DNA from 4 places in the Cloacibacillus evryensis DSM 19522 genome. Region 4 is predicted to be linked to each of the others. Evidence: riboswitches for the same ligand, from Rfam matches in the RefSeq annotation. Region 4 holds a riboswitch; each other region holds the start of a gene.

Region 1 (8,689 bases), 610 kb from region 4:
GTAATATTGGCTGTAGAATATCAAAATGCGGCGCTTGAAGCGTCGCGAACCGGGAGGAATAGCTATGCAGATTTTGGCGGCACTTTTGCTGGACGCCCTTTTTGGGGACCCCAAATGGCCGACGCATCCCGTGGTATTGGTGGGACGGCTGATAACCTTCTATGAAAAAATTTTTTATTCGCCCTCCGACGGAAAGCGCCGCGGCGTAATTTTCTGCGCGGCGGTGCTTTTCACCGTCGCCGCCGCCGTCGCGGCGGGAATGATCGTCACGGGGCTGATCGGCAAATGGGCGCAGACAGCTTTCCTCATATATCTGTTATACGCGGCGATCGCCTTCAAGTCGCTCAAGGACGAGTCGCTGCCGGTGGCGCGCGCGCTCGCGGCGGGCGATCTCGAACGCGCGCGCAGGCAGGTCGGACGCATCGTCGGGCGCGACACGGAACGGCTTGACGCGGCGGGCGTCACGCGCGCGGCGGTGGAGACCATCGCCGAGAGCTATATCGACGGAGTCGTCTCCGTGCTCTTCTGGATGACGGTCGGCTCCTTCTTCGGACATGCCGCGATATTCGCCTGGCTCTTCAAGGCGGCCTCCACGATGGATTCGATGGTCGGCTACGACGACGAACGGTATCGTGATTTCGGCTGGGCGGCGGCGAAGCTCGACGACCTCCTGAACTTCATCCCCGCGCGCCTCGGCGCGCTGATCGCCGTCGGCGCGGGAGCGCTCGCCAATATGGATTACCGCCGCGCCTGGCGCGTCTTCCTGCGCGACAGGCTGAACCATAAGAGCCCGAACAGCGCCCACGGCGAGAGCGTCTTCGCGGGATTGCTCGGCATCCGCCTCGGCGGCGGCGCCTTTTACGGCGGCGAATGGGAGGCGCGTCCGACGCTCGGCGACGATCTGCGCGAACCGGAACCGAACGACATCCTGCGGGCTCACTACATTATGGATGTTTCCGCGGCGCTCTGCGCCGTGCTGATCTTTGCGACAGAAAGGTTTGTTTGACGATGGAATTCCGGCCGCACGGCGCAAATCCCGAAAAATTATATCAACAGTTCGGCATCCCGATGCCGGAGAGGGTCTTCGATTTCAGCACCAACACGAACGCGGTGGCGCAGCGCGGGGGCTTTTCGCCCGACCTGCGCGCGGCGCTCGAAGATTATCCCGACGACGACTGTGCCGCGCTGCGCGCGTTTCTTTCAAAGACGACGGGGGCCGCGCCGGAAGATATCCTCGTGACAAGCGGCTCCAACGAATCGATCTATCTTATCGCCTCTTATGAAAAGGATAGGAAGAATCTTATTCTCCAGCCAACTTACGGCGAGTATCTGCGCGCGCTTGAAAATTTTGGCGCGGCCCCCTGCAACATCTTTGACCTCCGCGCCGCAAAGCTGCCGCAAGGGGGATCTGTCTGGCTCTGCAATCCCTGCAACCCGACGGGGAGCTTCATACCGGACGCCGAACTTGACGAGATCGCGGCCAGCCATCCGCGGACGCTCTTCATCGTCGACGAAGCCTACCGCGATTTTATCTGGACCGAAGAGGAGCCGCTCCCATACCGGCCCCACCCCAACGTCATACGGCTGCGCTCGCTCACCAAGACCTACAACCTCTGCGGCGCGCGCATCGGCTATATCCTCGCCGACGCCTCGGTGACGGAGAGGCTGAAAAAACGGCAGCCGAGCTGGAGCGTCAGCGGCCTCGCGCAGCAGGCGGCGCTTTTCTTCCTCGCGGACGACGCTCTTCTGCGCCGCACGCGGGATTATTACGCGGCGGAGATGCCGCGGCTCATCTCCGCGGTAAACGGCGCGGGCTTCGCGACGCTGCCGACCTGCGTCAACTATTTTCTGGCGCGGACGGATAACGACGAGAAGCTCATCCGCTTTTTGCTCGAACGCGCCCTCGTCGTGCGCCACACGAGAAATTTTCCCGGACTTGAGGGAAAGTTCGTGCGCATCGCGGCACGGACGAGAGAGGAAGACGACCTGCTGACCGACGCGCTGAGGGACTACCGGTGAGGATCTGTCTCATCCGCCACGCGCTGTCTCTCGCGAACGCGGAGAACGTCTGGACGGGACAGCGCGATGTCCCCCTCTCGCCGCGCGGCGTCGCCGAACAGCGGGCGATATGCGCGCGTTTCGCATATCCGCGCGCGGAGTTATACTTTTCATCGCCGCTCGCCCGCTGCACGCAGTCGCTTGAGCTGATCTACGGACGCGAGGCCGATTATCTTCCCGCCGCTCTCTCCGAATGTTCGCTCGGCGTCCTTGAGGGCAGGCCCTACACAAACCTCGACGACGATCCGAACTACACCGCCTGGCTCGCGGCCCCGGACAGGCCGGTAGAGGGCGGCGAGAGCTTCAACGGTTTCACGGAGCGCGTCTGCGCCGGCTTCGAGGCGCTGCTTTCGCGCTGCCGCGCGGCGGGAGTTTCAACGGCGGCCGGCACGATGCACGGCAACGTGATGCGCGCGCTCCTGCACCGCTTCGCCGACAGGAATATCCCGCACGGCGAGTGGCGGATACCGAACGGCGGCATGTACGTCCTTGACTTTAAGACGGACGGTTCGGCGGCGTTATGGAGCACGGCCCCTGATTTTCTCTTTGCGCAGGAGGATTAAATTGCCCCGGCGGCACAAAAACTACCTGTCGCACACGGCGGCCATCTGCTATAATGACCGAAAATCGAATATTATCTTTCTCAGTAAGGGAAACCGGTGCGGATCTTTCCAATGCCGGTGCGGCCCCGCCACTGTAGCTCGGACGAAAGCGCAAAGAAGCCACTGGAATTTTTCCGGGAAGGCGCGCTGTCAGGATGAAGGGAAGTCAGGAAATCTGCTGAGGAAAGGTTTAGGGAAGGGGGTCTGTTTGCGCGGGCAAACGTCTTCGCGGCATTTGTTACAGCTTGCCATAAGCTGACAGGGTAATGACTCGGAGGATCGCTTCCGGGTCATTTTTTATTGGACCCAGAATTTTTCTGGATTGGCGATGATCGAAAGGATGGAAATATTTCTCATGAAATCGTTTGTAATAGCTCTCGTAATGCTCACACTGGTAATGTCCGGCACGGCCTTCGCCGCGGCCCCGAAGGACAAGCCCGACAAGAAGGGCATCCTCGTCGTCGCCTTCGGCACCTCGATGCCGGAGGCGAAAAAGGCGATCGACAACCTCGTCGACTCGACGAAAAAGGCATTCCCCGACACGGAGGTGCGCCTCGCCTACACGTCGAACATCATCCGCCGGAAGATCGCGAAGGAACAGAACCTCAATATCCCGACGCCGACCTCCGCTCTCGCGCAGATGAACGACGAAGGCTTCACCCATGTCTATGTGATGCCGATGCACATCATCCCCGGCGAAGAATATGACGACATCGCGGGCCTCGTGAACGGCTTTGCCGCGGTAAAGGGCAAGTATGAATTCAGAGACTTGAAGCTCGGCAGCCCCTACCTCTCGTCAGCCGCCGACTGCGACCTGATGGCCGACATCCTCATCAAGCGTTTCGCGAAGGATCTCGCGAAGAAGAACACCGTGATCGTCCTCATGGGCCACGGCACGCCGCACCACGCGGCAAACGCGATGTACAGCCAGCTCCAGCTCTCGCTCGATAAGAAGGCCCCCGGACGCTTCGCCCTCGGCACGGTCGAGGCGGCTCCGATGATCGAGGACGTGATCGCGCGCCTCAAGCATGACAAGAGCGTGAAGACGCTCGTCCTCTCGCCGCTGATGATCGTCGCCGGCGATCACGCGAACAACGACCTCGCCGACAAGGACGATCCCGAATCATGGTACAGCCAGCTTAAAGCGGCCGGATACAAGGACGTCAGGACCTTCCTCGTCGGACTCGGCGAAGACGCGGATATGGCCCGCGTATACGTCTCCAAGATCAAGGATATGATGAAATAAGGATGACCGGCGCGGCGGAACTCTCGGAGCATAGGCGGCGGCTTTTCGTCAAACGGCTGCGCCTCGCGGCGCTGCTCTCCCTGCTCTTGCTCATCGCCGCGCTATGGCGGCTCGGCGCGGGCGAGTGGGATATTCCCGCCGCCCGCGTCGCGGCGCTTTTGAATCCGTTTTTAGACGAAGCCTCGCGCGCCTCGCCCGAGGCTCTCGTCGTCCGCAGCGTCCGGCTGCCGCGCTTTCTCGCCGCCGTCGGAACGGGCGGGCTGCTCGCGGTGGCGGGCGCCGTCCTGCAGGGGCTGCTGACGAACCCGCTCGCCGAACCATACACGCTCGGGATCGCGGCGGGCGCGGCCTTCGGCGGCGCTCTCGGCTTTTTCTTCGGTTCGTTCGCGGTGACGCCGCTGGCCTTCGCGGGAGCGCTGGCCTCTCTTTGGCTCGTAAGCGCCATCGCGGCGCGCAGCGGAGGCGGCGCGGCCTATATCGTCCTCGCGGGCATCATCACGAACGCGATACTCTCCGCGGGAGTCACCTTCCTCAAAGCGATCGCCGACGACCGTCTCAGCGCCATCGTCCTTTGGCTCATGGGCAGCCTCTCGGGGGCCTCCCCGCTTGCCGCCCTCTCGGTCTGGGGCGCGGCCTTCATCCTGTTCGTCCCCGCCTTTATCTACGCGCGCCAGATCGACGCCGTCTCGCTCTCCGAGGGACAGGGGGCGCTGCTCGGCATCGACGAAAAAAAGCTGCGCGCGCTGCTGCTCGCCGTTTCGTCGCTCGCCACCGCCGCCGCCGTCAGCTTCTTCGGGATCATCGGCTTCGTCGGCCTCGTCGTCCCGCACCTCATGCGCTCCCTCACGGGGCCCGCGACGAGGCCGCTGCTCATCTTCAGCTTCCTCGGCGGCGGGCTGCTGCTCGCGCTCGCGGACGGCGCGGCCCAGAGGCTCGGAGAACTCCCCGTGGGCGTCATTACGGCGCTCATCGGCGGCCCCTTCTTCTGTTGGATACTGATGAGCCGGAGGCGCGGCGCGTGAGCCTCTACACCTTCCGCGGACTCTGCGCCGGTTACGGCGCGAAAAAAATAATCGACGGCATCAGCGGCGAGATAGAGCGCGGGAGGATCACGGCGCTCATCGGCCCCAACGGCGGCGGCAAGAGCACGCTGCTGCGCGCGCTCGGCGGCCTCGGAAGCTACAGCGGCGCCCTCGCGTTCGGCCATCGCGAAGTGAGCGGCATCCCGCGCCGCGACTTCGGACGCCTGGTCGGTTTCCTGCCGCAGAACATCAGCGTGAGGGCGGCCTTCTCCGTCTACGAGATAATCTCGCTCGGCCGCCTGCCCTTTCACGGCGCGCTTGAACCGATGAAGCCGGAGGACGACAGGATAATCCTTGAAAGCGCGGAGCTCGCGGAGGTCGGCCACCTGCTCTTTCGCGCCGCGACGGAGCTTTCGGGGGGCGAACGGCAGCGCGTGCTGTTCGCGATGACACTAGCCCAGCAGCCGGAGCTGTTCCTGCTCGACGAACCGACCTCGGCGCTCGACCCGAGCCATTCGCGCCGGATCTTCTCGCTGCTGCGGAAGCTCGCCGCGGAGGGCAGGAGCGTCGTCGCGGCGGCGCACGACCTGAACGGCGCGATCTCCTGCTGCGATGATTTTATCGCGCTCAAAGAGGGAAAGATCGTCGCCCGCGGCCCCGTCGGGCTGCTTGACGAAAAAATTTTACAGGAACTTTACGGCATAAAGTTCCGCCGTTACCGATCGGAGGATGGAGACACAGCATGGCACCCAGAATAATCCTATACGTTCTTATCATATTTTTACTTTCGCCGTTTCAGGCGGAGGCGGCGGCAAAACGCATCGTCTCGCTCTATCCCGGCCACACCGACAACATCGTCGCGCTCGGCGGGGAAAAGAGGCTCGTCGCGGTATCGAAAAACGACGATGACGACATGCTGCCCGACCTGCCGCGCTTTTCCGCGAAGAGCGGCGCGGAGGAGATACTGGCGCTGAAGCCGGACCTCGTCCTGACGCGCGGCCTCGCGGAGCGGCAGAATCCGCAGCTCCGCGGCGTGCTAGAGCGCGCCGGCGTGAGAGTCGTTTCGCTGGAACCGCCGCGGTGGGATGATTTCGCCGCCTATCTGCGGGAGCTCGCCGCGCTGACCGGAAGCGACCCGGCGGCGGGCGAGTCAAAGTTGAAGAAGCTCCGCGGCGCGATCGCCGCCGAGGCGGCGAAAAAGTCCAAAGGCAAAAGCCCCGCCGTCTTTGTGGAGGCGACGGCGAAGGAGCTGCACACCTGCTCGCCCGATTCGTGGGCGGCAAAGCTCGTTGAGCTCGCGGGAGGACGGAACGCCGCCTCCGACGCGCAGCCGGTCCGCAAGGGCAGCGCGATCGCCCCCTACGGCCTCGAGCGGATACTAAAGGCCGCCGCCGCGGGCGAAATAGACGTATACTTGGTACAGCAGGGAACGATGAACGCCGCGGACAAAGAATCCCTCGCGGCGCGCCCGTGGTATCCGGCGATAAAAAAGATAAAGACGGCCGTCGTGCCGGAGGGAGAGCTGAGCCGCCCGTCGCTGCTCGGGCTCGAAGCCGGCGGACGGCGGCTGATAAAAATATTCTACGGAGAGTGAATGCTTTGAAATTTACTGTTGTCGGCGTGGGGCCGGGAGATCCCGAGCTCGTCACGCTCAAGGCGCTGAGGATCATAAAGGAGGCGGACGTCGTGCTGACGCCCTATTCGCCGCGCGGGAAGTTTTCCGTCGCCGAACAGATAGTGCGCGCGAACCTCCCCGATACAGAGACGACGCCCATCACCTTCCCCATGCTCACCGACGCGGAGGAGCGCGAGAAGTTTCTCCTCGGCGAGCTTGAGCGGATCGGCGCTTCATGGCGCGGCGCGAAGAGCGCCGTGCTGCCCGTCATCGGCGACTCGGCGCTCTACGCGACGGGCTCGTATCTGTTCGACGCCTGGAAGAAAATCGCGCCGGAACTCGAGCTGTCGCTGGTGCCGGGCATCTCCGCGCACCAACTGGCCGCTTCGCGCATCGGCTCCTTCCTCGCGATGGGAGAGGATATCTTTTCCGTCGTCCCCTGCATCGACGACCGCGAAGGGATCGTGGCGGCGCTGCGCCGCGCCGATTCCGCGGCGCTCTATAAACCCTGCATCCTGAAAGAGGGACTCGCCGGGGTGGTCGCGGAGGCCGGCCCGTGGCGGCGCATGGCGCGCATCGACCGCGCGGGGCTCGCCGACGAAAAAATATACGAGGGGGAAGCGGCGCTCACGCCGGCGGAAGAGTACCTCTCGATACTGCTGCTCTGGCGGAACTAGATGGACTGGCGCGGCCTTGTCGCGGGCGAGCTGCGGCTCACCTTCGACATCCTCTTCGGGCTCCTGATAGGCTTCGCGGTCTTAAGAAGCGGACTCGCCGACAGGCTCATGCGGCGGCTTGTGCCGCATCTGCGGAAGGCGGGCATCGGCTCGGCGCTCGGAATGGCGCTGACGCTCTCCCTCGGCTCCGCGAAGGCGGGCGCGGCCTTTATCGCCTCGGCGCTCGACAGCGGGGATATTTCGGAGCGTTCCGCCAAGTGGGGGACGCTGCTGCTCTCCTTCCCCGCCTACCTGCACCGCTGGCCCTCGACGATGGTGATGGCCGCCTCTATGGCGGGAGCCTCGGGGGCGATATTCGGCGCGATACTGCTGCTGCGCAGCGCGGCGCGCTTCGTGCTGATATTGTTCATCCTCAAGCGCGGCGGCGAGGCGGAAGAGGCGGCGGAGGCGAGGCAGGAGGGGAGCGCCCGCGATATCCGCTTCAACAAAAGGCTGCTGAAGACGCTGCCGGTCGCCTGGCTCTTCTTCGCGATCGCCTATATGCTCGTGCCGTGGGCCGAAAGCGCGATAAAGGAGTGGCTGCTCGCGGGGACGATCCTGCCCCTCGCGGCCCTCACGGTGGCTGCCGCCTCCATCGCGCACGTCTCGGCGGCGCTCGCGCTCGCCGGGGGAAGCCTCGCCGCGGGAGAGCTGACGGTGGCGCAGGCGGTCTTCGCGCTGCTGCTCGGCAACAGCTTCGGCATCATCACCCGGCTCTTCCGCGCCAACGCCGGATACTACTTCGGCCTCTTCCGCAAGGAGACGGCCCAGTGGCTGCTCTTTTGGAATTTTGCGACGACCGCGGGCTTCGCGGTGCTGTCGATAGCGCTGGCGGCGCTGCCGCTCTTATTATAAAAATATTTACGGACGGGGTGTGACCGATATGAGGCCAAACGAGATAGAAACAGCAAGCATGAACATAATCGCCTCCGAAATGGGGGCCTGGCTCGGGGCTCCTGAAGAGCTTCCGGTGGTCAGGCGCGTGATACATACGACGGCGGACTTCGACTTCGCGGAGAATATGCGCTTCTCCAAAGGGGCCGTGAAGCTCGCGCGCGAGGCGCTGAAAAACGGCGCCGCCGTCGTCACCGACACGAACATGGCGGCGGCGGGGATCAACAGGGCGGCCTGCGCGCGCTTCGGCGTCGAGGTCGTCTGCCGCATGGCCGACCCCGCGGTGCGCGAGGCGGCGGAGGCGCGCGGCACGACGCGCGCCGTCGTGAGCATGGAGGAGGCGGTCAAGGCGACGCCCAACGCGCTCTTCGCCGTCGGCAACGCCCCCACCGCGCTGATACGCCTCTGCGAGCTGATCGAAGAGGGCAAATGCGCCCCCGCGCTCGTCATCGGCGTGCCGGTCGGCTTCGTCAACGTCGTCGAGTCAAAGGAACGCCTGCTCGCCGCGAAGGTCCCCTATATCACAGCCGTGGGGC
Region 2 (8,689 bases), 260 kb from region 4:
GCGGCATCGTCGGCGCCTACGGTTACGGATACACGGAATGTTACTGGCTCTACGCGAAAGAGGGGCAGCCTGAATTTGGCTGGGGCGGCAGTAAGACCGAGGGACGCGTCACCGATCCCGCGCTGCTGCCGATCGCCTCGGTCGTGCTGACGCCCGACAGCTTCAAAACGCTGAAAACAGGCGAGACGCGCGTCATCGAAGCGGCCGCCTACCCCCCGACCGGCGACGCCTCCGCGCTGAAATACAACTGGACCGTCGCCGACGGCCTCACGATCGTATCGGGCGCGGGAACCTCAAAGATAACCGTCAGGGCCGATAAAGAGGGCTTCTACCCCGTCAGCGCCTCCGTCACCGGAATCCTCGGCGTGGACGCGGCCAGCACGGACATCGCCGTGACGCCGGGAGGCCTCCTCAAAGTGACGTCAAAGACGATCACCGTCTCCGAAATAAACATCAGCGGGAACGCCGAGGCGCTGACGGAGGGCGAGAGCCGCCTGTTCACCGCCGCCTGCAAACCCTCCGACGCGGAAAACCAGAGGGTCAAGTGGACGATAAGCGCCGCGAGCGGCGGCGCCCAGGACTCCGACATCGCCCTTGTTGAAAACGCCGACGGCAGCGCGACCGTCACACTGCGCCGGGCCGGAACGACAGCCGCCGGATACACCCTGACGGCGACGGCGGAAGACGGCGGCGCTTCGGCCTCTGTCACAATAACGACCTCTGTCATTGAGGGCGAAGAGATATCGAGCATCCTGCCGGTCGGCGGGGTCGTGACCGCCGAAACGGAGGCGGTCAAGGCGAACGGGATCAACTCGTCGCAGCTCGCCACGCTCGTGAAGACGCTCGGCGCTTCGATGAGCTCGTTCAAAGTCAACGGGAACGGCGTCGTCTATCTCGAGGACTCCGTCGCGCAGAAGGCGATCGTAAACGCGATCTCCGACGACAAGGTCGTCCTTGAAAAGGCTGTTTTGCTTCCGCTCTTCAAAACCCAGGTCTCGGCTGCCGGCGCCACGGCGGTGACGGCCTTCATCATCAGCGGCGATAAGCTCATGGCGGACACGCCGCAGGAGGTCAAGCTCGTAAAGACGCGGCCGGACGGAACGGGAACCTTCCTCACATACGCCGCGGCGGCGGCCGACTATACGGACGGCCACTTCACGATCCAGAACATGGACGACTCCGTCCTGGCGGCTGACGGAGCCATTGAGGCGTCCAAGAGCTACAAGCTCGTGGTATATGTGAAGGACGGCGGCGCTTACGACATCGACCCGACGGAATGCTCCATCGTCGACCCGCTCGCGCTGATAAAGACCTCGCAGAAACAGTCCTCCAGCAGCGGCGGCTGCAACGGCGGTTTCGCCGTGTTAGCACTGCTCGCGGCGCTGCCGCTTCTGAGAAGGCGCGGCAAAAAATAGCCTACCTCACAATTTTCCCGCTGTCCCCGCAGCGGTGAAAATTCTCCTCCGCAAAGAGCGGGCCGGAATTTCCCGGCCCGCTCTTATAGTATCTCATAATAAACATCGCGATTTATCTTGTCATGCCGGGCTTGACCCAGCATCCAGAGGCTTCAGGTTTGCTCCGCCACCGCTTGTAAAGCAAAACCAACGACACCAGACTCCGGCTCGGAGGCCAGAGCAATGAAAGAGCATAGCACAAAATCGCAGTTTATCATTCCAACGCAATTGCATGAACAGGCGTTTATCCTGACAAGAACCTGTTCTTGACAGAAATAATTCACATGTTAGACTGTATAATGAAATTTCAGGATCTGCGGAGTCAGGGAATCCGGTATATGCCGGGGCAGCCCCTGCTGCTGTAATCGGGACGAAACCGCATTATGTCATTGCCGCAAGGTGAGAAGACGCGGAAAACGGCGGAACCATTGACTATGAGTTCAAGCCGTTTATGCGAAAGCGGACATCAACGCCTTCGTAAAGTAGGATGAACGAAAGCCAGAAGACCTACCGGGGATTCGGAGTTAGCGACGCGCAGTGGGCGCAGAACGGCGATCTTCCGCATGTATTTTATATGCGTACAGATGTCGTATATATTTTTAAGGGAGAGAGTCGTTTTGCATCGCCGAACGCTCTCTCCCTCTTTTTGTAAGGTTTTCCGGCTCCGGAGAAAGGAGCCAGAATGTTGCTGTTTTTGTTTCACGAAAAGAAGCGCGGCGTTATTTTTCCCGGCTTTACTTGATACCTTTAGAGACTTGGCGTTTCAGGACAGGGTCAAAGAAAGTGCAGTGATTTCAAGGAGGAAAAATAACGATGTCAAGAAAAATATTATTTATGTTTATCGCGCTTATGGCGGCGTTTCTATTGCCGGCCGGCAGCGCGCGGGCGGCGGACTGGATTGAGTCCGCCGACGTCAGTTGGTACGAGGCGAACTCCGCCGACGTCACCTTTACGATCAACACGCCGGAGGAGCTCGCGGGACTCGCGAAGCTCGTCAACGACGGGACGCAAACTTTTCTCAACAAGACGGTAAAGCTCGGAAAAGATATCGACCTGGGCGGCAAGGTGTGGACGGGTATCGGGATAACGGGGAAAACATTCAAAGGATTGTTTGACGGCCAGGGATACACCGTAGGCGGCCTCGGCGCTATCAAGTGCGGAGCGCCGGGCGGAGAGTATATCGGATTCTTCGGCATACTCAACGGTGGTCTCACCTTAAATATCAGGAACCTCAACGTCACGGGAAATGTCTCCGTCGCTCCGGAAACCATCGCGGGAAGAGACTATCTGGGTTACCGCGTCGGCGGCATCGCCGGCTGGGCGCAGGGAGCAGCCGCGACCAGCTCGATAGAAAACTGTTCCTTTAAAGGCAGCGTAAAGGGGTACGGCGACGGATATGTCGGAGCGATAGCCGGATATGGCGCCATGGTGCTTCGCAACTGCAGCGCCGAGGCGTATATAACCACCGATAACTCGGGAAACGACAAAAACACTACCGTTACCTGCTTGGGCGGCCTCTGTGGAAATGCCAACCAGCCGATAGAAAACTGCTTTTTCAGCGGTTCGATAAAGAACGCCGAGGCCGTGGGCCCAGTCAGCGCGGGGGGCATTGCCGGCACCACCGGCACGGGGGCCGCTCTCACGAATTGCGCCGTCTCATGCGACATTGACGTCATCGGCGGACAGCATCCCACGGTTAACATCAACCGCGCCGGATATATGAATAACGCCGGCGGGATAGCAGGAGTCGTTCAATGGCAGGCAATAGTGGGATGTTCGGCGCAGGGAAGCATAAAGATCAGGTCGGCGGCGGCGGGAGACGCCTTTGTGAACGCCGGCGGCATTGCCGGTGTCAAAGACAACAGCCAGGACCTTGACTTTGAACACTGTTCGTCCGTAATGAAGACCGACTCCTCCGGCCACGCGGGAAGTTTAGTAGGATTCATTCCGGAACCCACTAATATTAAAATGTATCAATGCGAGTGGCTGGCGGGAGAGGGGTTCCCCTCAGACTGTTACGCGGCCGACGTCGACATTCCCGAAAATAGGCTCAAACTCAGCGTTACGAAGGTGACCGACGCCGCCGAGCTGACGCCCGTCGCGCTCATTTCCGCGCCGACGGTGCGGATACTGGAGAACCAAAGCTATACGCAGAAGGCGATCTCCTTCCCCTCCGCCGCGGGAAAAACGGACGGTCTCGCCTGGTCATGGGGGACGGCCGACAGCACCGTCGCCTCGATAGTCTCCTCTGTCAGAGAAAGCGCGCTGGTCAGGGGCGTCAAAGCGGGCGCGACATATATACTGGCCTCGACAAACGGCTTCCTCGGTGAAAATTCATGGACGGCAAAGACCTACGCCGCCGTCACCAAGGTGATGCTCACCTCTCTCGCGCTTGACGCGGAGTCTGTCACGCTGACGGGCGCCGGCGATTCAAAGATCATAACCGCCTCTCTGCTGCCGGCGGAAGAGGTGTCGTATCCCGTTTTACGCTGGGACCTTAAGGTGACCTCGGGCGACGCGGCGGCGGTCGACGACATAGAGTTGACGCACGTCGGCAGTTCGAGACAGTTGAAGGCGACCCTGCTCAAATACGTGCCGGGGGCCCAGTATCTGCTTTCTGCCTATACGGTGGACGGGTCGGAGCTTTCAGCCGACGTCGTCGTCAACACGGCGGAGGAAAAAGCCCCCGACGGCGGTTCGCACAGTTCAGGCGGCTGCAATGGAGGCGGTTACGGCTGGCTTTCGCTCTTTATGGTCCTTCCGTTTGCCGCTTCGGTTTTAAAAAAACGGAGCGCCATAAACGGAGGTAAGAATCATGAATAAGAGCTTTAAGAAACTCGGACGGAACCTCGCGCTTGCGGCGGCGGCCATATTCGTCGTAATTCTCTTTGCCGGTTCGATGATAGGCGCGTCGGATTCGTGGACGCCCGATACGTCATGGTACGACAATTACAAGAATGAGCGCGGGAGCGCGGAAAATCCATTTCTGATCTCCTCCCCCGAAGAGCTGGCCGGCCTCGCGAAGATAACCAATGTCGCCTTCGGCCAATGGGGGGTCACAAAGGTGAGCCTCAAGGACAAGCACATCCTCCTGACGCGCGACATCAACCTCGAAGACAAGGAATGGGCGCCCATCGGATGGTATCTTAGTTATACGGAGAAATCATCATGGGGGTCTGTTACCAAAGAATATGCGGGCTTCGACGGCAACTTCAACGGCGGCGGCCATACGATCTCCGGACTGAAGATAGAGACATGCGAAAACGTTCCGCTGTACAGCTCGAAACAGACCGAGGCGGCGGGCCTTTTCGGCTATATTTCCATCGACGGTAAGGTGAGAAACCTTGTTGTAAAAGGAAAGGTCAACGCCTCCGAATGCGAAGGCGTCGGCGGTATCGCCGGCTGGGCGGACGGCCTCATCGAGAACTGCGTCACCGACGTCGAAGTGCGGGCCACAAGTTCCAAAAGGGGCTACGCGGGCGGCATCGCGGGGCTCAACGGCGGGCCGCAGGGCGACGATATGACGAGTGGAAACCCCTATGCCATTATCCGCAACAACGTCGTTCTGGGAAGCGTCTTTTCCACGCCGGCCTCCTTCGCGTACGCGGGCGGCATCGTGGGATTCTCCCACTGGTATAAGGGAGAGGTGCTGAATAACGTCGCGCTGAGCCCCTCCATAGTCTCAGGGATGGACGCGGGCGGTATCTTCGGAGGCTTCAACAGTTTTGTGACCGCCGACAACGTCTCCGCCGCGCAAAAGCTCGCCGGCGCTCCCGGATATGTCGGAGGCGTCGTAGGCGCTTTCGGTTGGGGCTACCAGAACTGCTATTGGCTTTCCGTAAACCGCGATCAGCCAGTCGGCGGCATCACCGACCCCGCAAAGCTTCCGGTAACGGCGGTCGCGATGGATACCGATAATCTTAAGACCATCAAAAGCGGCGAAACGCGCGATATCCATATCACCGCATACCCGCTTACGGCCGACGCCTCCTCTCTTAAATACACGTGGAGCGTGGACAAGTCAAAGCTTGAGGTGATAAAGGGAGCGGGAACGCCGACGCTCACCGTGAAGGCAAAGGACGGCGCGGGGACGGAAGATCTCTTCGCCGTCATCTCCGCCGACGTCTATGGTTTGCTTGGACATACCGAGTCACAGTCGGGAGGATCTGTCGTTTATATCTCCAACTTTGAGACGACGGCCTCCGTCCAGGGCGTCCTTAAAATCACGCAAGGCGCGATCCCCGTCGAGGGAATTACGGCCTACGGTTCAAACACCGCGTGGAAAGAGGGCGAGACCCGGGTGCTGGGAGCCTCTGTAAGACCTTCGGACGCCGATGCCCGCGATGTCGTCTGGACGCTCTCCGCTGTAAGCGGCGCCGCGTCGTCGGAAGATGTCATCATGGAAGATGCCGGAAACGGGAATCTTTCGATACTCCTCCGTTCCGGCCATGAAAAGGATTACGCCTACACATTTACGGCGGCGACCGCGGACGGTAAATTCTCAGACTCGATAACGGTAGTCGGAGACCCGGTGACAGATGTTGAAATCTCCGGATTCATCCCGACCGGCGACGCCGTTCCTAATTATATCGACGCGGTGAAGCCAGTGGGAGCGACGAGCGCGGTCATAGAAGATATCGCCGCCGCGGTCGGCGTCGACGTCTCCGTCTTCAGAGTCGGTTTGAACGGAGTCCTTTACCTTAACAGCGAAACGGTGAACGCGGCTGTCAAAGACGCGGAGGATAGGGACAATCTTAAAGTGACGGCGATAATTCCTCTGCCGCTCTTCTCAGTGAAGGTAAGCGCCGCGGGCAAGATCGCGGCCGCCGGCATGATTATCAGCGGAGACCGCCTCATGGCAGAGACGCCGCAGAAGGTGGCGCTTGTCAAGACACGCCCCGACGGGACAGGCGAGTTCTTCACCTACGCGGAGGATCAGGACGCCATCGGCAACAAGCGCTTTACGCTGCAGACGATGGACGATAAGACAATGGCGCCGACGGATAAGATCGATCCGGCGCAAACATACAAGCTGGTGCTTTACATCCAGGACAACGGCGGTTTTGACATCGATCCGGCGGACTGCTCCATTATCGACCCGGTCGCCATAGTCAAGCTCGCGGAAGAGACGCCGGCCCCCTCCGGCAGTTCGTCGGGCGGATGCAACGCGGGCGTCGCCGGCATAATGCTGCTGGCGGTGATCCCCCTGCTTACGCGCGCCGCAAAGAAGAAGTCGTAAAGGCAATTCGGCAAAGCCTGCCGGCTTCAGGCGGGCTTTGCCAAGTCACCAATAAAAATGAGGAGGAACTAATATGCACAAAAAGTTTACCGCACTGCTGCTGGCCCTCTGCCTGCTGGCGATATCATTGCCGGCCCGGGCCGACTTGCTCTTCACAAGACAGGACAACAGTTATGCCAACACCGCCTTAGGCATCATTCAAGGCTCGGGAGTCCCCGTCTCTCCGCTCGTCAGCAACATGGGAGGAAACGCCGGGCAGGGTATCTATCCGTTTAAGAACGCGGACGGGTATTTCCGCGTCGCCGTGACACTCTATACGTCAAACGGCACGGACGTCATCTCGATCTATAACCCCGGCGAGCAGTCGCAGTGGACGCAGCCCTCGGCGTGGAAGGCGCCGCTGCGTGAGGCGACGACGACGCTGCACAACACGAGGACCATGGTGGAGCTGAACGGCAATCTTTACGCCACGGCTTACGACATCCCTATCGTCAGCCGCGTCACCACGGCGGGCGACGTCTACAAACAGGATAAGAAGTACGAGTATTATCACAACGACTCTAAATATGACGGACACGGCGAGGGCCTGTGCGCCTATAACGGCAGTCTCTACGCCATCTTTACCGGCGCGAACGACCCATGGGACACGGAGCACGGCTCGTACAGGGCAAACTGTCTCGTCAAGCTCGACGCGGATCTCAACGAAGTTACGAGCGTCGATATGAAGGGCAGGAATCTTGACGGCTTCACACCGGGCGCATACTCACAGAAGGACGGCATGCTTTATGTCGCGACGCTCGGCGGTGTTCAGCTGTTCGGAGATAAGTGGAACACCGGCTCCTGCATAGAGGCCGCTAATCTGGCGACGATGGAGGTCAAGAGCCTCATCACCGCGGAAGAAATGAACGCGAAGGACCCGACCTTCAAGCACATGTTCGACGCCGTTGCCTTTGCCGGCGACAAGGTCTATGTACAGGCCGCCAAATGGACCGCCGGCGAGGACTATTCTTCGGGCTACAGCATCAGGGTCTACGAGACGACGCTTGAAAAGCTGCAAAAGGGCGATCTCGGCACGCTGCTGAAGGATTTCAACGGAGACTACGGTTATCGCCTCGGACTGGTATATGACGAGAAGACCGGTTACCTCTGGGCCGGCGTCGGCTACAGTCTCTGGCGCTATGACGGCTCCTCCTGGACGGAATTTGGCAGCAACGCGCTGAGCGGCAACATTTCCGCTTACACCGCCGTAAATCCGATCGGGACGATCACGCCTGAAGATCCCGACACGCCCTCCGGAGACGGCGGCGGCAGCGGCGGATGCAGCGCCGGATATGGGCTGCTCGCGCTTCTCGCCATTGTCCCGGCGGCGCTGAGAAGAAAGAAAAACTAGAGAGTATCGAACAGCATGAAATGCCGCGAGACGGGGACGCATAATACCGAGACTGTATAACGGCAGGCGTTCCCGCCCCGCGCCAGGCATCTTCGAGGCGTCATCGGCACGTCTAAACGCCGATTTCCTTCGGGAGGGGAAAACGATAAACTGCGATTTACGCGATTGCGAGGAAAGATAAATAGCGATTTAGCGGGCATCCACAAAAAGCCGTTTGTCGATATTCAACGATTTTGGTTTAGATTTTGCCCTTGCCTCCCTCGCCGAGGGAGGTGGCCCGAAGGGCCGGAAGGAGTTTTGACCTTGGGTTGTGCTTTGCTCTTGATCTTATCATCTTCCGCTTCTTCCGCGGCTGTCGCCGCGGGCTCCGTTCGGCGCGAAAACCGCGCGCCAAACGGAGCAACACTCCTTCCGTCATGACGCGGAAAAACACCGCGTCATGCCACCTCCCTCGGCGAGGGAGGCTTTAAAAGCATAAATCGTAAAAAACGTGCGGCTGCCACCTCTGGTGTGCCTACCAGCCGAATCGCACAAATCAGAAAAACTCTGATTTGGCTCCCTGGCCGCCTCGGCGAGGGAGGCTTTAAAGGCGCTAAATCGCAATTT
Region 3 (5,978 bases), 250 kb from region 4:
TCGTACCAGCTCGTGTCCGTCTTCCAGAACTCCGCCGCCGCCGCGGGGCTGAGCGCGGAGAATGCTAGGAGCAGTGCGAGCGCCAGCAGGTAAAGTTTGTTTGAGTAAGATTTTTTCATGGCTTTATCCCTTCCCCTCTATCCTTTTTTCCGGAAAAGAAGCGCGCAGGGCAAAAACAGCGCGAGCGCCGCGAATCCCGCGAATCCCGCGTTGCAGCCGCCGGAGGAGCCGCCGCCCGACGGCTGCGCGGCCGTGGCGGTCAGCAGTATCGAGTCGGTCAGCGACGAATCGTCGACGCCCCCCGCCGTAATGCGGTAGACGGCGCCCTCGACGTGGTTTTTCAGCGTCACCTTCGCCTTGAGGCTGCTGTCGCCGAAGGATAGGAGAATATCGTCCGCAGAGGCGTTATCTCCGGATACCACCTCGTATGTCCACTTAAGGACCGGGTAGGAGGGGGTGTCGGAGTCGGGCAGGATCGTCGCCGTGATATCGGCGCTCGCTCCCGCCGCGTCAAGCGATATCGCCCGCGGCGAGAGTTCGAGCCCCTCCATCTTCACGCGGTAGACCGCCGTGCCCGTCACCGGAGTGTAGGTGTTTTCGCCGCCAAGCAGATTACCGCAGGAGAGGTTTATCTTGGTGAAGCCGGCAGCCAGCCCCCTGACGAGCGCCGATGCGCCGTCGGCCGTGAGGGATGCCACGGATGGGTCTGAGACGTTCCATGAGATCATTACGTCGCTTTTGTTGTAGGCAGCGGTGGGATATACTGTCGCCGCAAGTGTGAATGATTTGTTTTCAACGAGCCTGATCAGCGGCGTTGTGAGCACGGCCGAGGCCGGCAGATTTGATTCGGATTCCACCGCGTCGTTGCTGACGATCGCCTTATCTATCCCTATATCTCCGCTGATCTCATTCCAGTTTCCCGCAAGCGGCGCAGGAACGCCTTCGCCCTTAACCCAACGGTTGTTTATTATTTTGCATTTGTCCTCTACTTCCCACTCGTTTGTCCAGCGATAAACATATCCCACCAGCGCACCGGCGCAGGCTTTTTCGGGTAGCAGGCTGGAGGCCGATACTTTGCAGCTGACGGAGCTGTTGTGCGCGTAAGTGTTTCCGCCTGTGCCTGTGACGCCGGCTATTCCGCCGGCCGCTACCCAGTTTTTGCCGTCTTCGGCATGGAGCTTAACGGTTCCCGCTACGGCGACGTTATTGATGGGACCATCGTTATACCCGGCGACGCCGCCCGCGCAGTTGTAGTCCGAATAGCTGTCAGTACCAAGACCGCCGCTGACGTCAATGTCGGCGGAAACTACGCAGTTCTGAATGATACAGTTGTTCGAAGAGTTTTCACCGATGATACCGCCGACACGCATCCTTGAGAGGTTATCATCGTATTTGATAGAGCCGGTGAAGGCCGAGTTCTCAATCGTGGATTTGGAAAAATTTTTGCCCAAAATGCCGCCGATTATCATATAAGCGCCCGCTTTTGCGTTCGCGGCGTCGGCTGTAATGTCGGCGCTCGCGGAGCAGTTGCGGATAGTGCCCGCTTCGTTGTAGCCGATTATACCGCCGTTAACTTTCCCGGTCATGCCTCTGAGGCGGCCTGTAAAGCTGCAGTTTTCGACGGGTTCGGAATAATAGAGGCGTCCCGCCACGGTGCCGATATAGTTGTATTTGTCGCCCGAAGCAACGACGTCGCCTTTGAGGATGAAATTCTTGACCGAAGAGTATTGTCCAAGGCAGCCGAAGAGGCCATAATCGCCGTATTTGTCGGAGGGAAGCGGCGTTATTGTGCCGAGTCCGCTTATCGTATGTCCCCTGCCGTCAAAAGCGCCGGCGAACTTGGCGTTATAATTTCCCACCGGCGACCAGACTTTGCCGGAAAGATCTATATCCTTCGCGAGGATTATCATCCGTCCCTTGAAGTCGTTCTTTTTCCCCTCCGCGTCGCCGCTGCCGACGATGACGGCAAGGCCGGCGAGCTCTTCGGGTGTGCTTATCGTATACGACGAGGCCTCTTTGTCGCTCTCATACCACGCGGTGTCCGCGCTCTCGACCCACGAGCCGTCCTGCGAGGCGCAGGCCGCCATGACGAGGAGCGTCAGCATCGCAAGCAGCGCAAAGCAGGCGCAGCGCTTTCTTTTGAATGCCGCCAACAAATCAAACATAATAATGATCCCCTTTCTTACGTTCAGGTTCAAGCAAAAAACATTCTCCCGATGTCCTCAACCGCTGTTTTCCCCGGCGATCACCCCTTTTCAGAGAATTTTCATAAAAAAGCGGAGAGCCATCAACGACGACAGCTCTCCGCTACGGACACATGTGACAATAGTCCAAATGTTAGGGCCGGCGCTCCATCTGAGCTGCCTAGGCAGTTTCCTCTCCGCGCCAGGTTTCCCGGCTCCCGTTCATCCTCGGCCGCGCCTTCTCATCCTTTCGGACAATGGCTTACGCGGCTTCGTCGCGGTTACGGTGACAGTGGTCGCTCCGGCATCACACCGGATTCCCATACTTCGCGAAAAGGCCGATATTCAATTATCCCGCCGTGCTCAGCGGCTCCTTAGAACGTCCACATCAGGGTCGCATAGAATGCCCTGCCTTGTATCGGATACCAGAGCGTGCGCTCCGGTCCGTTGCCGGTGGCGAAGAGCAGCACGTCGGGGCCGGCGTTGAAGATGTCGTCTACGCCCACCACGAGTTTCAGGTTTTCCCTTATCAGATAGCGCACGCCGAAGCCCACGGTCGTGAGGTTGTCCCAGCCGACCTCGCCCTGCATGTCATAGTAGTTTTTGCCGATGTGGTGCAGCTCGGCAAAGAGCGTCGCGCGGTCGTCCTTCAATATTTTCCTGCTCACGCGCAGCAGCCCCTCCCATTCGGGCCGGTTGGGCAGCGGCGTATCGTACATATAGCCGGGGGTCTTGTTCGTGGCGTCCATCCATGTAGCCGAGAGATAAACGTCCCATTTGTCGCGTTTGACGGTGGCCTCCAGTTCGATGCCGGAGACCTCGGCATCGCCGATGTTCACGTACTGCGCGTAGCGCGGGTTGACCATCAGGTAGTCGATGAGGTTGTTGGATTTACGGTAGAAGTAGGTCAGCTCGGCCTTGACCTGCGCTTTGGACAGTTCTCCCTCCCAGGAGATACCGGCGTCATACTGTGTGCCGTCCTCCCATTCGAGCCCCGTGTTGGGGATGATGAAGGCGCCGTCGCCGTAAAGCTCGTAGAGGTTCGGCGCGCGGTTATAGGTGCCGCCCGTCACCTTCGCCGTCCAGCCTTTGCCGAACTTTTTTGTGAGCGCCGCGCCCCAGGAAAATTCCGTGACGCCCTCCGCCGAGTTCCACCTGACGATGGGGGTGAGCCAGAAGTCTCCCGCCTTGTTGAGGCTGATAGTGTCCTGTATCTGGCCGTTCCACGAGTTGCGCGTATGGTTCTCGCGGCCGCTGAATTTCTGCACGATGTCGCCGGTGGTGTGCAGTTCTTCGTTGTAGTAATTCCAGAGGAACTCTACGAGATGGCGGTCGCCGACCGGCAGAGAGCCGTCAACGGCGGTGCCGAAGCGCTTTGTCTCATATTTATTATGCTGTTCGCCCCAGCCGCCGATGACGTCGCTCGGGTCGTCGTAGTCCTTGGTCTGGTTGAGGTATTCAAGGCGCAGGCCGAGGTCGAGGTCGCCGAGCTTCTGGCGGCGGCTCACGATCATGTTCCACTGGTCCGTCACCTGCGTGGCGCCCGCAACGCTGTCCGCTTTGTCGGCGCCGGGGGCCGAGTAGGGCAGCTCACGGTCGTTGCGTTTCCAGCCTCCCTCGATCTTCCAGTTGTCGTTATTCCATTTAAGCAGGACGTTGGAGTTCTTATAGCCGTTGTTCTGGCGGTTGGCGTTGTAGTCGTCGCCGGGAGTGTAGGGGGTGTTGTTGTCGTTCAAGTATTCAAAATCGCCGTCGGTGCGGTCGAAGTTGACGGAGGCCATGAAGGCGCCGCCGCCCAGGGGGCTGTTGTAGGTCGCGCCGCCGGTGAACCTTCCGAATGAGCCGACGCCCATGGTAACGGAGCCGCCGGCCTTTTCGGGTTTTTTGGTGATGATGTTGATGACGCCGCCCATCGAGGCGCCGCCGAAGCGCGCCGGGATATAGCCGCGGTAGACCTCTATGCGCTCGACGTTTTCCACGGGGATCGTCGTGAGGTCGACGGCCGGTTCGCTGCCGAGGTTCATCAGCACACCGTCTACATAGACGGAGACCTGCGAGGCGGAGCTGCCGCGCACGGAGGCGGTGGTGTAGGCGCCGCGCCCCTTGGTCTCGATGATGTGCAGCCCCGGGACCTGTTTAAGGAGTTCGGGAAGGTTTTTCTGCTCTCCCTTCATCTCCTGCGGTTTGATGACGGTGACGGTGCCGGGCGACAGCAGCAGCTTGTCCTCTTCCCCCGCGTCGGCGGTGATCTTTTCCGCGGGCAGTTCCGCCGGCCGTTCGGCGGCCCCGGCGCCGCCCGGCGTCAGGCACAGTAACGATAATAACGCAATGGCAATAAAACTTTTTCTCACTTTGGCAGCCCCTCGCTTATATTTGCAAAGGCAGAGCCGGAGTGTGTGCCGGCCCTGCCGCTTTGCGTATCCGTCCGTTATTTATTGCTTTGCGCTCCTTTTCCCGCGGATGAGAAGCGGGATGAGGGCGATCGCCATCAGAGCGGTCGGAATGCCGGCGTTGCAGCCGCCGCTCGAGCCGGAATCCGGCGTCGGTGCTGACGGGACGTTGGCGACAGCGAACTGCGCGAGGTCGCCCTGCAGCGCGTCCTTGTCATAGGTCGTCCACGCCGCGCCGTCATAGCGGTTGAGGGACGTTCCGGCGGCAACCCAGAGGTAACCGGTCTTTGAATCGTAGCTCATGCCCGCGGCCCAGCCGGTGCCGGTGAAGTCCTTGATCATCGTCCCTATATCGCCGGCGGCGAGCTTCTCCGCCGTGGTCTCGTAGACTCTCATGCTGTAGCCGGAGAAGTCGGCCTTCCATTCGACCGCCTTGATGTAGATCTTATCGCCGGCGACGACGACCGCCTTGAAGAAGTGGTTGAAGGTGTTGTCTTTCTTATATACGTCGGCGGCGGTGACGAGCGTCTTAGTCGTCATCGCGTCAAGGTCAGCCGCCTCGATGGAGCTGGCCTCGTTGAGCGTGCCGTAGGGCTGGCTGCCGCCGACCGAGGTCACGTAAAGCGTCGAGCCGGAGAGCGCGTAGGCCCCCTGCCCGCCGCCGTCAAAGTTGAGGCCGGCGAGCGGCAATGTCGCCGTTTCGTTGAGGTCCGCGTCAAGCTTGACCAGCGTGTTGGGAAGGTAGCTGTAGTTGCCGTAAGTGCCCTTTGAAGCCGAGAAGATCGCGTAGACGGAGCCGTTGTACGTTACCAACCCCTCTCCGTGCCCGCTGTAGCCCTCCTGCGGTTCGAATTCGAGCGTCGCCAGCTCCTTATAATCGTCGCTCGACGTCGATATCTTGCTCACGACCGCATTCGCGTATGAGATGCCGTAGAGATAGCCGTTCATCGCCTTCATGGCGCGCGTGTTGAAGAGTGAGGTCGTGATCTCCGCCGCCGGTTTGGCCCAGACGTCCGCCTTGCTCCAGTCCTCCTCCGCGCCCGGCGAGTAGACGTTGATCGTATCTACAGCCGCGCCTGATCCATAGAGCGAGATCGCCACACGGTAACCGCCTTCGGCGTTCGTGAAGCCGAAGATGCCCTGCCCGGAGTCCCCGCCCATGTTGCCGATGAGCGGCGATACGGGAGCGCCGCTTCCGTTGATGACGCCGAGCGCGGTGTTCGAATAGTTCGTCTGCCTCGTGAAGAGCACGTCGGCTGACGCCGGAAGGACAGTGAATAACGCCAGCGCGATGATAAGAAGTAACGATAATGTTTTTTTGCGCATTTTCAAATTCTCCTCCTGATGATCGATTTTTTATTAAGATTCTGCCGCAAACAGAACTTAAACAAACTATGGAACGCCA
Region 4 (8,689 bases):
ACGCCGGGGCCTTTGTATTCAAAGACGACCTCTTCCTGACGCTTCGCGGCGTCCCCGTCGGAGGGCTCGAAGGTCATTTTCAGCGTTCCCGCGCAGGGGATGTTCATCTCCACATCTTTATAAATGTCGCCGTAGGCGTGACGCGCGATCGTAAGTGGCTTCTTCCACGTCCGCACCGTCGGGCTGACGCCTTTGACCATGATCGGCGCGCGGAAGACGGTGCCGTCAAGGATGGCCCTGATCGTCCCGTTGGGGCTCTTCCACTGCTTCTTGAGGCTGTATTCCTCGACCCTCTGGGCGTTGGGGGTGATCGTGGCGCACTTTACGGCAACGCCGTATTTCTTGGTCGCCTCGGCGGATTCGACCGTTATTTTATCGTCGGTCTCGTCGCGGTGCTTCAGTCCGAGGTCATAATACTCCGTCTTGAGGTCGACGAAGGGCAGGATCAGAGTATCCTTGATCTGCTTCCAGAGAATGCGCGTCATTTCGTCCCCGTCCATCTCGACAAGGGGGGTCTTCATTTGGATCTTTGCCATTGCATATTTCTCCTTTTTGACTTTATATTAGTTCTTTAGCCTTTTGCGTTCTGTTCCGCGTAATAATTCATCAGGCAGCCGGCCAGCAGGATCTCCCTGTCTTCGGGCGCAAGTCCCGGCATCTTCACCGTTATCGATTTTTCATGCCCGTCCTCCGAGATTATCCAAGCCGCCGTCTCTTCTTTGCCGTCCCTGACGGCCCGGCGTATTCCGGGGAGGCAGAGCCACTCGCCGGGCTTGAACTTATCCCTGTCGGCAGGGTCGACGATGAAGGGGATCATCCCCCAGTTGATGAGGTTGCTGCGGTAGCGCTTCGTCGCGTATTCTTCCGCGAAATTGGCCTGCCCTCCTAGCACCTTCTGCGACGAGGCCGCCTGCTCGCGCGCCGAGCCGTCTCCCGGCTTCACGGCGAAGATGCAGCTGCCCAGCGCGATCTTACTGATGTCGGATTCGCTCGCGTGCGCAAGCACCGACTTTGCCGCCGCGGAAAGCTCCGCCTTGTTCTCCGCGGCCTCCCTGCGCTCGTCCTCCAGCGCCTGCGCCTCGTGAGCCCGGCCAACATACTTCGGGTCCTTGCGCGAAAGCGCGAACTGCGCGAGCTTGATCGGGTTGGAGCGCAGCGACGAGGTCTCGCCCGAGGGGATGAGCTCGTCCGTCGTCGTCACGGGATCGGTGATGACGGAGGCGATCTTGAGCATCAGATTCTCCGCGAGCGGATAGACCTTCGGCCACGGGCGGATGTTCGGGCCATATATCAGCTCCGCGCTCGCGTCGGCCTTGCCGAAGCCGTGGTAGACCTTCTTTTCATATACCCCGCTGTCAAAGCTGTATTCCGTCTCGTGCAGGAGGTCGCCGTACTTTTCCGCCGACGTAAGGACGCCGCCGTTCGCCGCCGTCGCCGCTATCGAACGCGCGTCCATCAGCGCGACAGAGGCAAGCTGTCCGTCGCCGGGCTTTGAGCCCTCGCGGTTCGGGAAGTTTCTCGTCGTATGCCGGATACTGAAACCGTGGTTCGCCGGGGTATCGCCCGCGCCGAAGCATGGCCCGCAGAAAGCGGTCTTGACCACCGCGCCGGCCTCCATCAGGTCGCTGATCGCGCCGTTTTTGACGAGCGCGAGCATGGCGGGCTGGCTTCCCGGGTAGACGCTCAGTGAAAACTCGCCGCAGCCGACATCTTTGCCCTTCAGTATCTGCGCCGCGGCGATAATATTGTCAAAAACACCGCCCGAGCAGCCCGCGATGATGCCTTGATCAACGTGGACGCAACCATCGTCCGACACCTTCTCGACAAGGTTAAGGCTGAGCCCAGGCGTCTCGATCTTGCTCAGCGCGTCTTTCTCGACCTGCCGGAAAATATCGCGTGGATTCTCGTTCAATTCATCTATTGTAAAGATATTGCTTGGGTGGAAGGGAAGCGCGATCATGGGTTTGATCTTGTCAAGCTCGACTATGATCGCGGCATCGTACCAGGCAACATCGGACGGCGCAAGTTTTTTAAAGGCCTCCGGCCGCTTGTGGTTCTCGTAATAGGCTTTGACCTTGTCGTCGGTCGCCCAGACGGAGGTCCAGCAGGCGGTCTCGGTCGTCATCACGTCGATGCCGCTGCGGAACTCCACGGGGAGATTCGCGATACCGGGGCCGACGAATTCCATCACCTTATTCTTCACAAAACCGTTCTTGAATACCGCGCCGATGATCGCCAGCGCGACGTCCTGCGGTCCGACCCCGGGGCGCGGCGCTCCGGTGAGATAGACGGCGACGACATCCGCGCGCGGGAAATCATAGGTACGCCCGACTAACTGCTTCACAAGCTCGGGGCCGCCCTCGCCGACGCCCATCGTTCCCAGCGCGCCGTAGCGCGTGTGGCTGTCCGAGCCGAGGATCATCCGGCCGCAGCCCGACATCATCTCGCGGACATACGAATGTATGACGGCAAGATGGGGAGGAACGAACTCGCCGCCAAACTTTTTCGCGGCGGAGAGGCCAAAGAGATGGTCGTCCTCGTTGATCGTGCCGCCGACGGCGCAGAGGGAATTATGGCAGTTCGTCATCACATAGGGAACGGGGAACTCTTTCATACCGCTCGCGATGGCGGTCTGGATGATCCCTACGTAAGTGATGTCATGCGAGGCCAGGCTGTCGAAGCGGATCTTATAATTATCCTCCGTGCCGGCGGCGTTATGCGCCGCGATGATGCCGGCCGCTATCGTACCGCGCGAGTCCTTTACCTTATCCTCCGGCAGCCACCCTAGCGGCTTGAACCCCGCGGCGCGGACCTCCTCATTGACGGCGGGAAGCCCCTTCTTTTCGATATCCTCCACCAGCACCGTTCCATTCAGCAGATACGCGCCCTTTTCGATCAGTTTGATCAAAATACTCATCCTTTCATGCCATTTTGTATATATTTTCGAAACTAACAGTTAAATTCTTTAAAATCAGCACATAGTCTTATTTTCAGGACATCCGGGAGACTAAATCGCCCTGACGGCAACTTTTGCGTTATATTCTCCTAATTAGCCTTAAATATACTCCGGTAAACTACATATCATTACTTTTATATGTAAAATTATTTATTTGTCAAGTTTCAATACACATGTCCCAACACCGGGAAGACAAAAAAAATGCCGCCCGCAAAAACGACCCCACGCAGACAACATCACATGTCCATCACATCAAAAGCAATGGCTCACGAAACAGCATCCGCCCGCGCAGATTCATTCCCCTGCGGTACGAACAGGTCTCCTGGCTTCCAGTCATCCTACTCTCGCATCTTCCCAGGCATAAGCCCAGTGATCTCGCGATTTCGTCATGGTAACAGTGGCGGGGCCGCTTTGGATTTTAACCAAATTCCCTTACTTTCGTACCGTTCAATTTTACAATCTCACTATATTCCCTCATAACATAAATGTCAAGGTATATTTCATCACGCTGATAAATTTTCAAATTATTTGCGTTAATTGGAAGATTTTGTAAATTTTTGTTGTTTTTTAAAAATTAACGACTATTTATGTCTGATATCTATCAACGATGCGCCTAATCATGGCGGACTTCTCTGTTGGGCGACAAGCTGCGAAAACTGCCATCGCAAAAAGACAAAAAAGAGGCAGAAAATCGTCGTCACGTCAGACACCGACATGAATCAACAATTCTCTGCCGCGTTTAAAAAGGTGAAGCTCCGCGGAAAATATCCTGGTTCCGAGCGTTATTCCCAGGGTACCATCTTACCGGGATTTAGTATGTTATTTGGGTCAAAAGCAAGTTTTACCCTGCGAATCAATTCTATCTGCGCCCTATCGATAAAAAGAGGGACGTATTCCACACGCTTCAGCCCGACGCCATGTTCCCCGGTGAGCGTGCCGCCAAATTTTATGACAACAGCGTAAAGCCTCCGCCTGGCGGCTTCAATAATTTCGCGCCATTCCCTCTCTTCCCTCTCCAGATATAAGGTCACATGCATATTGCCGTCTCCAAGATGACCATAAGCGGCATACTTGATTCCCGCGCCACGGCATAGATTCTCCAGCTCCTTCATAAAATCGGCCGCGCGGCTGGTAGGAATGACGACGTCCTCATTGGCTATCTGAATTGGAGCGTGCGCCCATACCGCTTCCGCAACGCTTTTACGCCCCTTCCACAATTTATCTTTTGTGGTTCTGTTATCCGCGACAAATACTTCCAGCGCCCCCTGTTTCAAACATATATCACCTACCTTCTCAATCTCATCGGCAAGGTGCTCCCTGTCATTTCCCTCATATTGCAATATCAAATGAGCGCCGGCCTCACGCGAAAACGGAAATTTCGTCTGAAGATATTCTTCTGTGAGCACCATCGATTGTTTATCAATGAATTCAATGGAACTAGGCACGCACTTCCCCTCCGTCATGACGGCCGGCACCGCTTTTATCGCGCTTCCAACATCGGCAAAAGGTACCAGTAAGTCCACAATAAATGAGGGGCAGGGCAAAAGTTTGAGTATTATCTTCGTCACGATTCCAAGTGTGCCCTCAGAGCCAACCATCAAATGAACAAAGTCATAGCCCGTTACATCCTTTCGCCGCTTGCCGCCGAACCAGGAGACGGCCCCATCCGGCAGCACCACTTCCATGCCTAATACATGACTGCCCGTAGGGCCGTACTTAACGACCTTATTGCCCCCGGCATTTTCCGCTACGTTGCCGCCGATAAAGGAGGCGTCGCCGCTGCACGGGTCACCGGCGTACATCAGGTGGTTGTCCAGCGCCGCTTTGTTTATATCAGAGGTAATAACGCCTGGCTCTACCGTCATCGTAAGATTCTCCGCGTCGAATTCAAGTATCCTGTTCATACGCTCCAACGACAATTCTATTCCTTTATATGCGGGGACCGCTCCGCCGGAGAGGCCTGTCCCCGCGCCGCGCGGTGTCACGGGAATCCGATATTCGTTTGCGTATTCCATAAGCCGTGATATCTGCTCCGCAGTCTCGGCAAAGCAGACGACTTCCGCTTCGTATTTCTTCTCCCACAGATGCGGCGCTACTTCGTCTTTTGAATATGCCTCTATTTTTTCCCGATCTACCGACACTCCCGACCTGCCGAAAATTGCGATCAAATCAGCGACCGTATTATCCGTGACCGGAGAATAAGAAAAATTCGCCTCCATAATTATCTAGCCTCCTCCCTTATACGCCCTGCAAGCCTCGGCAAAATATCCGTAAGATCGCCGCAGAGGGCGATATCCGCGACCCTAAAAATCGGCGCGTCCGGGTCTTTGTTGACGGCGACGATCTTCTGTGCCGTCTGCATGCCGGCAAGGTGCTGGACCGCGCCTGAGATGCCAGCCGCCAGATAAAATTTTGGCGCGACGACCTTGCCGGAGAGGCCGACCTGATGAGGATAAGATATCCATTTAGCCTCCACCGTGGGGCGAGAAGCGCCGACCCCACCGTCAAGCAACTCCGCAAGCGCACGAATAAGAGCGAAATTTTCAGGACGTTTCAGCCCCCTGCCGCCTGAAATAACGACTTCTTTGTCCTGTATGTCCGCCTCTTCGCCGCCGCTGTATTCCGCCGAGAGCACTTCGATCCGGCTTTTAAAAATTTCTGCAGGGATGTCGGGATATACGACCTCGCCGCACCGTTCTTCCTGTGCAGGGATACGAAAAGTTTTGGGACGAACTGTCGACATCTGCGGCACATGGTCAGGGGTTTTTATCGTGGCCATTACGTTGCCGCCGATCGCCGGCCTGGTCTGCAGCAAAAGGCCGTTTTCTTCGTCAATATCCAGTCCGGTGCAGTCAGCCGTCAACCCCGTATGGACCATGGCAGCGACTGCCGGAAGATAGGTACGGCCGGCCGTGGTAGCAGGCGCCAACACTATTTCCGGAAGATATATCTTGATAATATATGCCAACAGCTTGGCCACGATCTCTTGGTTGAAATATTTCAGCAAATCGTGACGAACCACGATCACACGGTCGGCTCCGAAACGGAAGAGCAGAGCCGGATCATCATTGAGATCCCGGGAGAAAAGGAGGCATGAAACCTTCGCATTTTTTTTATCGGCGAGCTCCCTTGCCTTGCCCGTCAGTTCCATAGTAACGGAATGTATCGTACCGCGGCGGACCTCCCCGCATACCATTATACCGCTGACATTTACCGCATCCCTACGCATCCTCAATCCCCCCTAAAGTACTGCAAGCTCGCGCAATATTTCAAGCACACGCTCAAAACCACGCTCAAGCTCCCTGCCGCTGTAAAATTCAGTCTTACGTGATATTTTAGGATGGCTTATCTTGACCACCCTCGTCGGAGAGCCGACAAGCCCCGCTTCCTCCTTTGATAACCTTAGATCAGCCGCATTAAGCGTATCTACCGAGGCGCGCCTGGCGCTCTTTTTGCCTCTCAACGTCGGCATAGACGGTTCGTTTATATCATTGAGCACGGTTAAGAGGCATGGAAGTTTTATTCGCTGCGTCTCAATCCCACCTTCGACCGTGCGTCTAACGACGGCACATTTCCCATCGCATACAACGGAACTGACATAGGTGGAACATGGCAGGTCCATTATCGCCGCGACCTCAGGACCGACCTGCCCTGTCTCCCCATCCGTCGCCTTTTCTCCTGCAATGATAAGGTCGAACGGGCCCAATTTTTCAAGCGCTTTGGCAAGCGTAAGCGAAGTAGCCCAGCTGTCGGCCCCGGCAAAAAAGCGATCCGAAAGAAGGCAGGCCTTATCAGCCCCGAGCGCCAGCGTTTCACGGAGCGCAATGTCCGCCTGAGGCGGTCCCATCGAGACGACCGTCACGCTGCCCCCCAGTTCGCCGCGCAGGGACAGAGCCGTTTCGAGGGCGTTGAGATCAAGCGGGTTTACAATATTTCCCGCTCCTTCGCGAATCATCGTTCCCTTTTCAGGGTCCATTTTGATTTCGTCTGAATCCGGTACTTGTTTGATAAGAACTGCCGTTCTCACTGACATCACCCCTATATAGATATATTTTCATTGTATACCTTATAAATATATTTATATTTATTAATAAAATATATAAAAATATTATCAGAAAATAACAGGACTTTGTATCCAAAACAAATAATATCTTAAAATCCTGTTTTTGCCAATATATTATTATGAAATCGATTAAATATTTTTTTATTTTTAGTATCCAAAATACTTGCGTTTAGGATAAGATATGATATTATTTATTTACGTTAAAGTTCTAAGATAAAATAATGCTTCTTGATCTAGTGTTTGGATACAAAAAATAAAAAGCTCTTTGTTTTTACATAGAGTCGTACTGTACAAAAACATTACTAAAGGAGGAACTTTACCAATGAAGAAATTTTTAGTCCTGGCTGTCATCGCGGCGGCAATCACGTCATTCTCCCCACAGGCATTCGCTGTGACAAAGATGAAACTGGCCTACGTCGTGCCGGAGGCGCAATCGACCCATGTAGCGGCAGTCAAATTCTTCAAGCCCTACGTTGAGAAACATACTAATGGCGCAATAATAGTCGAACTATACCCCAACGGGCAGTTGGGAGGAGACCGTCAGGTTATCGAGGCGGTCGGATTGGGAACGATACACATGACGATACCGGCTGTGGCAGTACTTTCCGGTTTTGATCCGCGTTTTCAGGTATTTGACCTGCCATTTCTTTTCAACAGCAGGCAAGAAGTTTACCGTGCCCTTGACGGAGAACTGGGAAGCAAACTCAACGATTTACTGCCGCCTCTGGGCATTAAAAACCTGGCGTACGCGGAAAACGGCTTCCGCATGATAACGAACAACAGGGGGCCAGTGACAAAACCGGCAGATCTCAAAGGGCTGAAGATCCGCACTATGGAGAACCCCATCCACATGGCCACTTTCAAAGCGCTGGGCGCAAACCCGACGCCGATGAGTTTTGGCGAACTTTACACAGCCCTTCAGCAGAAAACGGTAGACGCCGAGGAAAACCCGATACCTCTTATTTACACATCTAAGTTTTACGAGGTACAAAAGTACTGCTCACTCTCCGGACACGTCTATGCGGCTACAGCTCTTCTCGTGAATGACGCGTGGTTTAACGGCCTTTCCAAAGAGCACCAGAAAGTCCTGTCAGACGCGGCTATAATATACAGAACGGAACAGCGAAAGATATCCGAACAGCAGGATAAGGAAATGATTGAAGCCCTGAAGAAAAACGGCATGAAGGTGAACGATATCACTCCGGAACAAAAGAAAGCTTTTTCCGCGGCCACGGCGGGCGTGTACAAAGAATTCGCAAAATCCGTCAAAGGCGGGCAGGAATTACTTGATCTGGCAAAAAAAAGCAAGTAATAACAGCAGAATCTACGGAGAGGCCTTATGGCTCTCCGTAGGTTCAACTCTGGAGGTGTCGCAATGCTGAAAAAACTTTGGGATAATTTGGAAGAGTATATTCTCGTCTATAGTATGATGTTTTCTGTCGCCCTGGTCTTCGTACAAGTGATAATGCGTTATGTTTTCAGCAATTCTCTTTCCTGGAGCGAGGAACTGGCGCGCTACCTTTTTCTATGGCAGATATGGCTGGGAGCCAGTTATGCGGTAAAGGAACACCGGCATCTGCGTATTGAAATCATCCAGGACTTGATAAAAACCAGAAAGGGGAAAATATGCTTCGAGCTCTTTGTGATGGTGTTATGGCTCGGATTCAGTC

What was found. Region 4 has a riboswitch for cobalamin ahead of CLOEV_RS03140 (hydratase). Riboswitches for the same ligand answer to the same signal wherever they lie in the genome.
Region 1: linked by a shared signal. The riboswitch ahead of CLOEV_RS00495 (sirohydrochlorin cobaltochelatase) and the one ahead of CLOEV_RS03140 (hydratase) in region 4 are both predicted to bind cobalamin.
Region 2: linked by a shared signal. The riboswitch ahead of CLOEV_RS15680 (GLUG motif-containing protein) and the one ahead of CLOEV_RS03140 (hydratase) in region 4 are both predicted to bind cobalamin.
Region 3: linked by a shared signal. The riboswitch ahead of CLOEV_RS01975 (GLUG motif-containing protein) and the one ahead of CLOEV_RS03140 (hydratase) in region 4 are both predicted to bind cobalamin.

What each region holds. Positions count from the first base shown of each region.
Region 1 is NZ_KK073872.1:112,818-121,506, reverse strand. Features, by position in the region: gene cbiB (adenosylcobinamide-phosphate synthase CbiB) at 65-1,006, shown strand; gene CLOEV_RS00505 (pyridoxal phosphate-dependent aminotransferase) at 1,009-2,019, shown strand; gene CLOEV_RS00500 (histidine phosphatase family protein) at 2,016-2,621, shown strand; cobalamin riboswitch at 2,686-2,857, shown strand; gene CLOEV_RS00495 (sirohydrochlorin cobaltochelatase) at 3,016-3,906, shown strand; gene CLOEV_RS00490 (FecCD family ABC transporter permease) at 3,909-4,928, shown strand; gene CLOEV_RS00485 (ABC transporter ATP-binding protein) at 4,895-5,686, shown strand; gene CLOEV_RS00480 (ABC transporter substrate-binding protein) at 5,671-6,522, shown strand; gene CLOEV_RS00475 (SAM-dependent methyltransferase) at 6,528-7,220, shown strand; gene CLOEV_RS00470 (membrane protein) at 7,221-8,114, shown strand; gene CLOEV_RS00465 (precorrin-8X methylmutase) at 8,143-8,689, shown strand, end outside.
Region 2 is NZ_KK073872.1:461,676-470,364, reverse strand. Features, by position in the region: gene CLOEV_RS01970 (Ig-like domain-containing protein) at 1-1,415, shown strand, start outside; cobalamin riboswitch at 1,755-1,983, shown strand; gene CLOEV_RS15680 (GLUG motif-containing protein) at 2,268-4,277, shown strand; gene CLOEV_RS01950 (Synerg-CTERM sorting domain-containing protein) at 4,270-6,693, shown strand; gene CLOEV_RS01945 (Synerg-CTERM sorting domain-containing protein) at 6,767-8,083, shown strand.
Region 3 is NZ_KK073872.1:471,135-477,112, forward strand. Features, by position in the region: gene CLOEV_RS01970 (Ig-like domain-containing protein) at 1-119, opposite strand, end outside; gene CLOEV_RS01975 (GLUG motif-containing protein) at 138-2,165, opposite strand; cobalamin riboswitch at 2,368-2,530, opposite strand; gene CLOEV_RS01980 (TonB-dependent receptor plug domain-containing protein) at 2,558-4,534, opposite strand; gene CLOEV_RS01985 (Synerg-CTERM sorting domain-containing protein) at 4,616-5,899, opposite strand.
Region 4 is NZ_KK073872.1:720,104-728,792, reverse strand. Features, by position in the region: gene CLOEV_RS03145 (NADP-dependent isocitrate dehydrogenase) at 1-536, opposite strand, end outside; gene CLOEV_RS03140 (hydratase) at 572-2,917, opposite strand; cobalamin riboswitch at 3,254-3,411, opposite strand; gene CLOEV_RS03135 (FAD-binding oxidoreductase) at 3,739-5,175, opposite strand; gene CLOEV_RS03130 (electron transfer flavoprotein subunit alpha/FixB family protein) at 5,178-6,185, opposite strand; gene CLOEV_RS03125 (electron transfer flavoprotein subunit beta/FixA family protein) at 6,198-6,932, opposite strand; gene CLOEV_RS03120 (TRAP transporter substrate-binding protein) at 7,342-8,331, shown strand; gene CLOEV_RS03115 (TRAP transporter small permease) at 8,395-8,689, shown strand, end outside.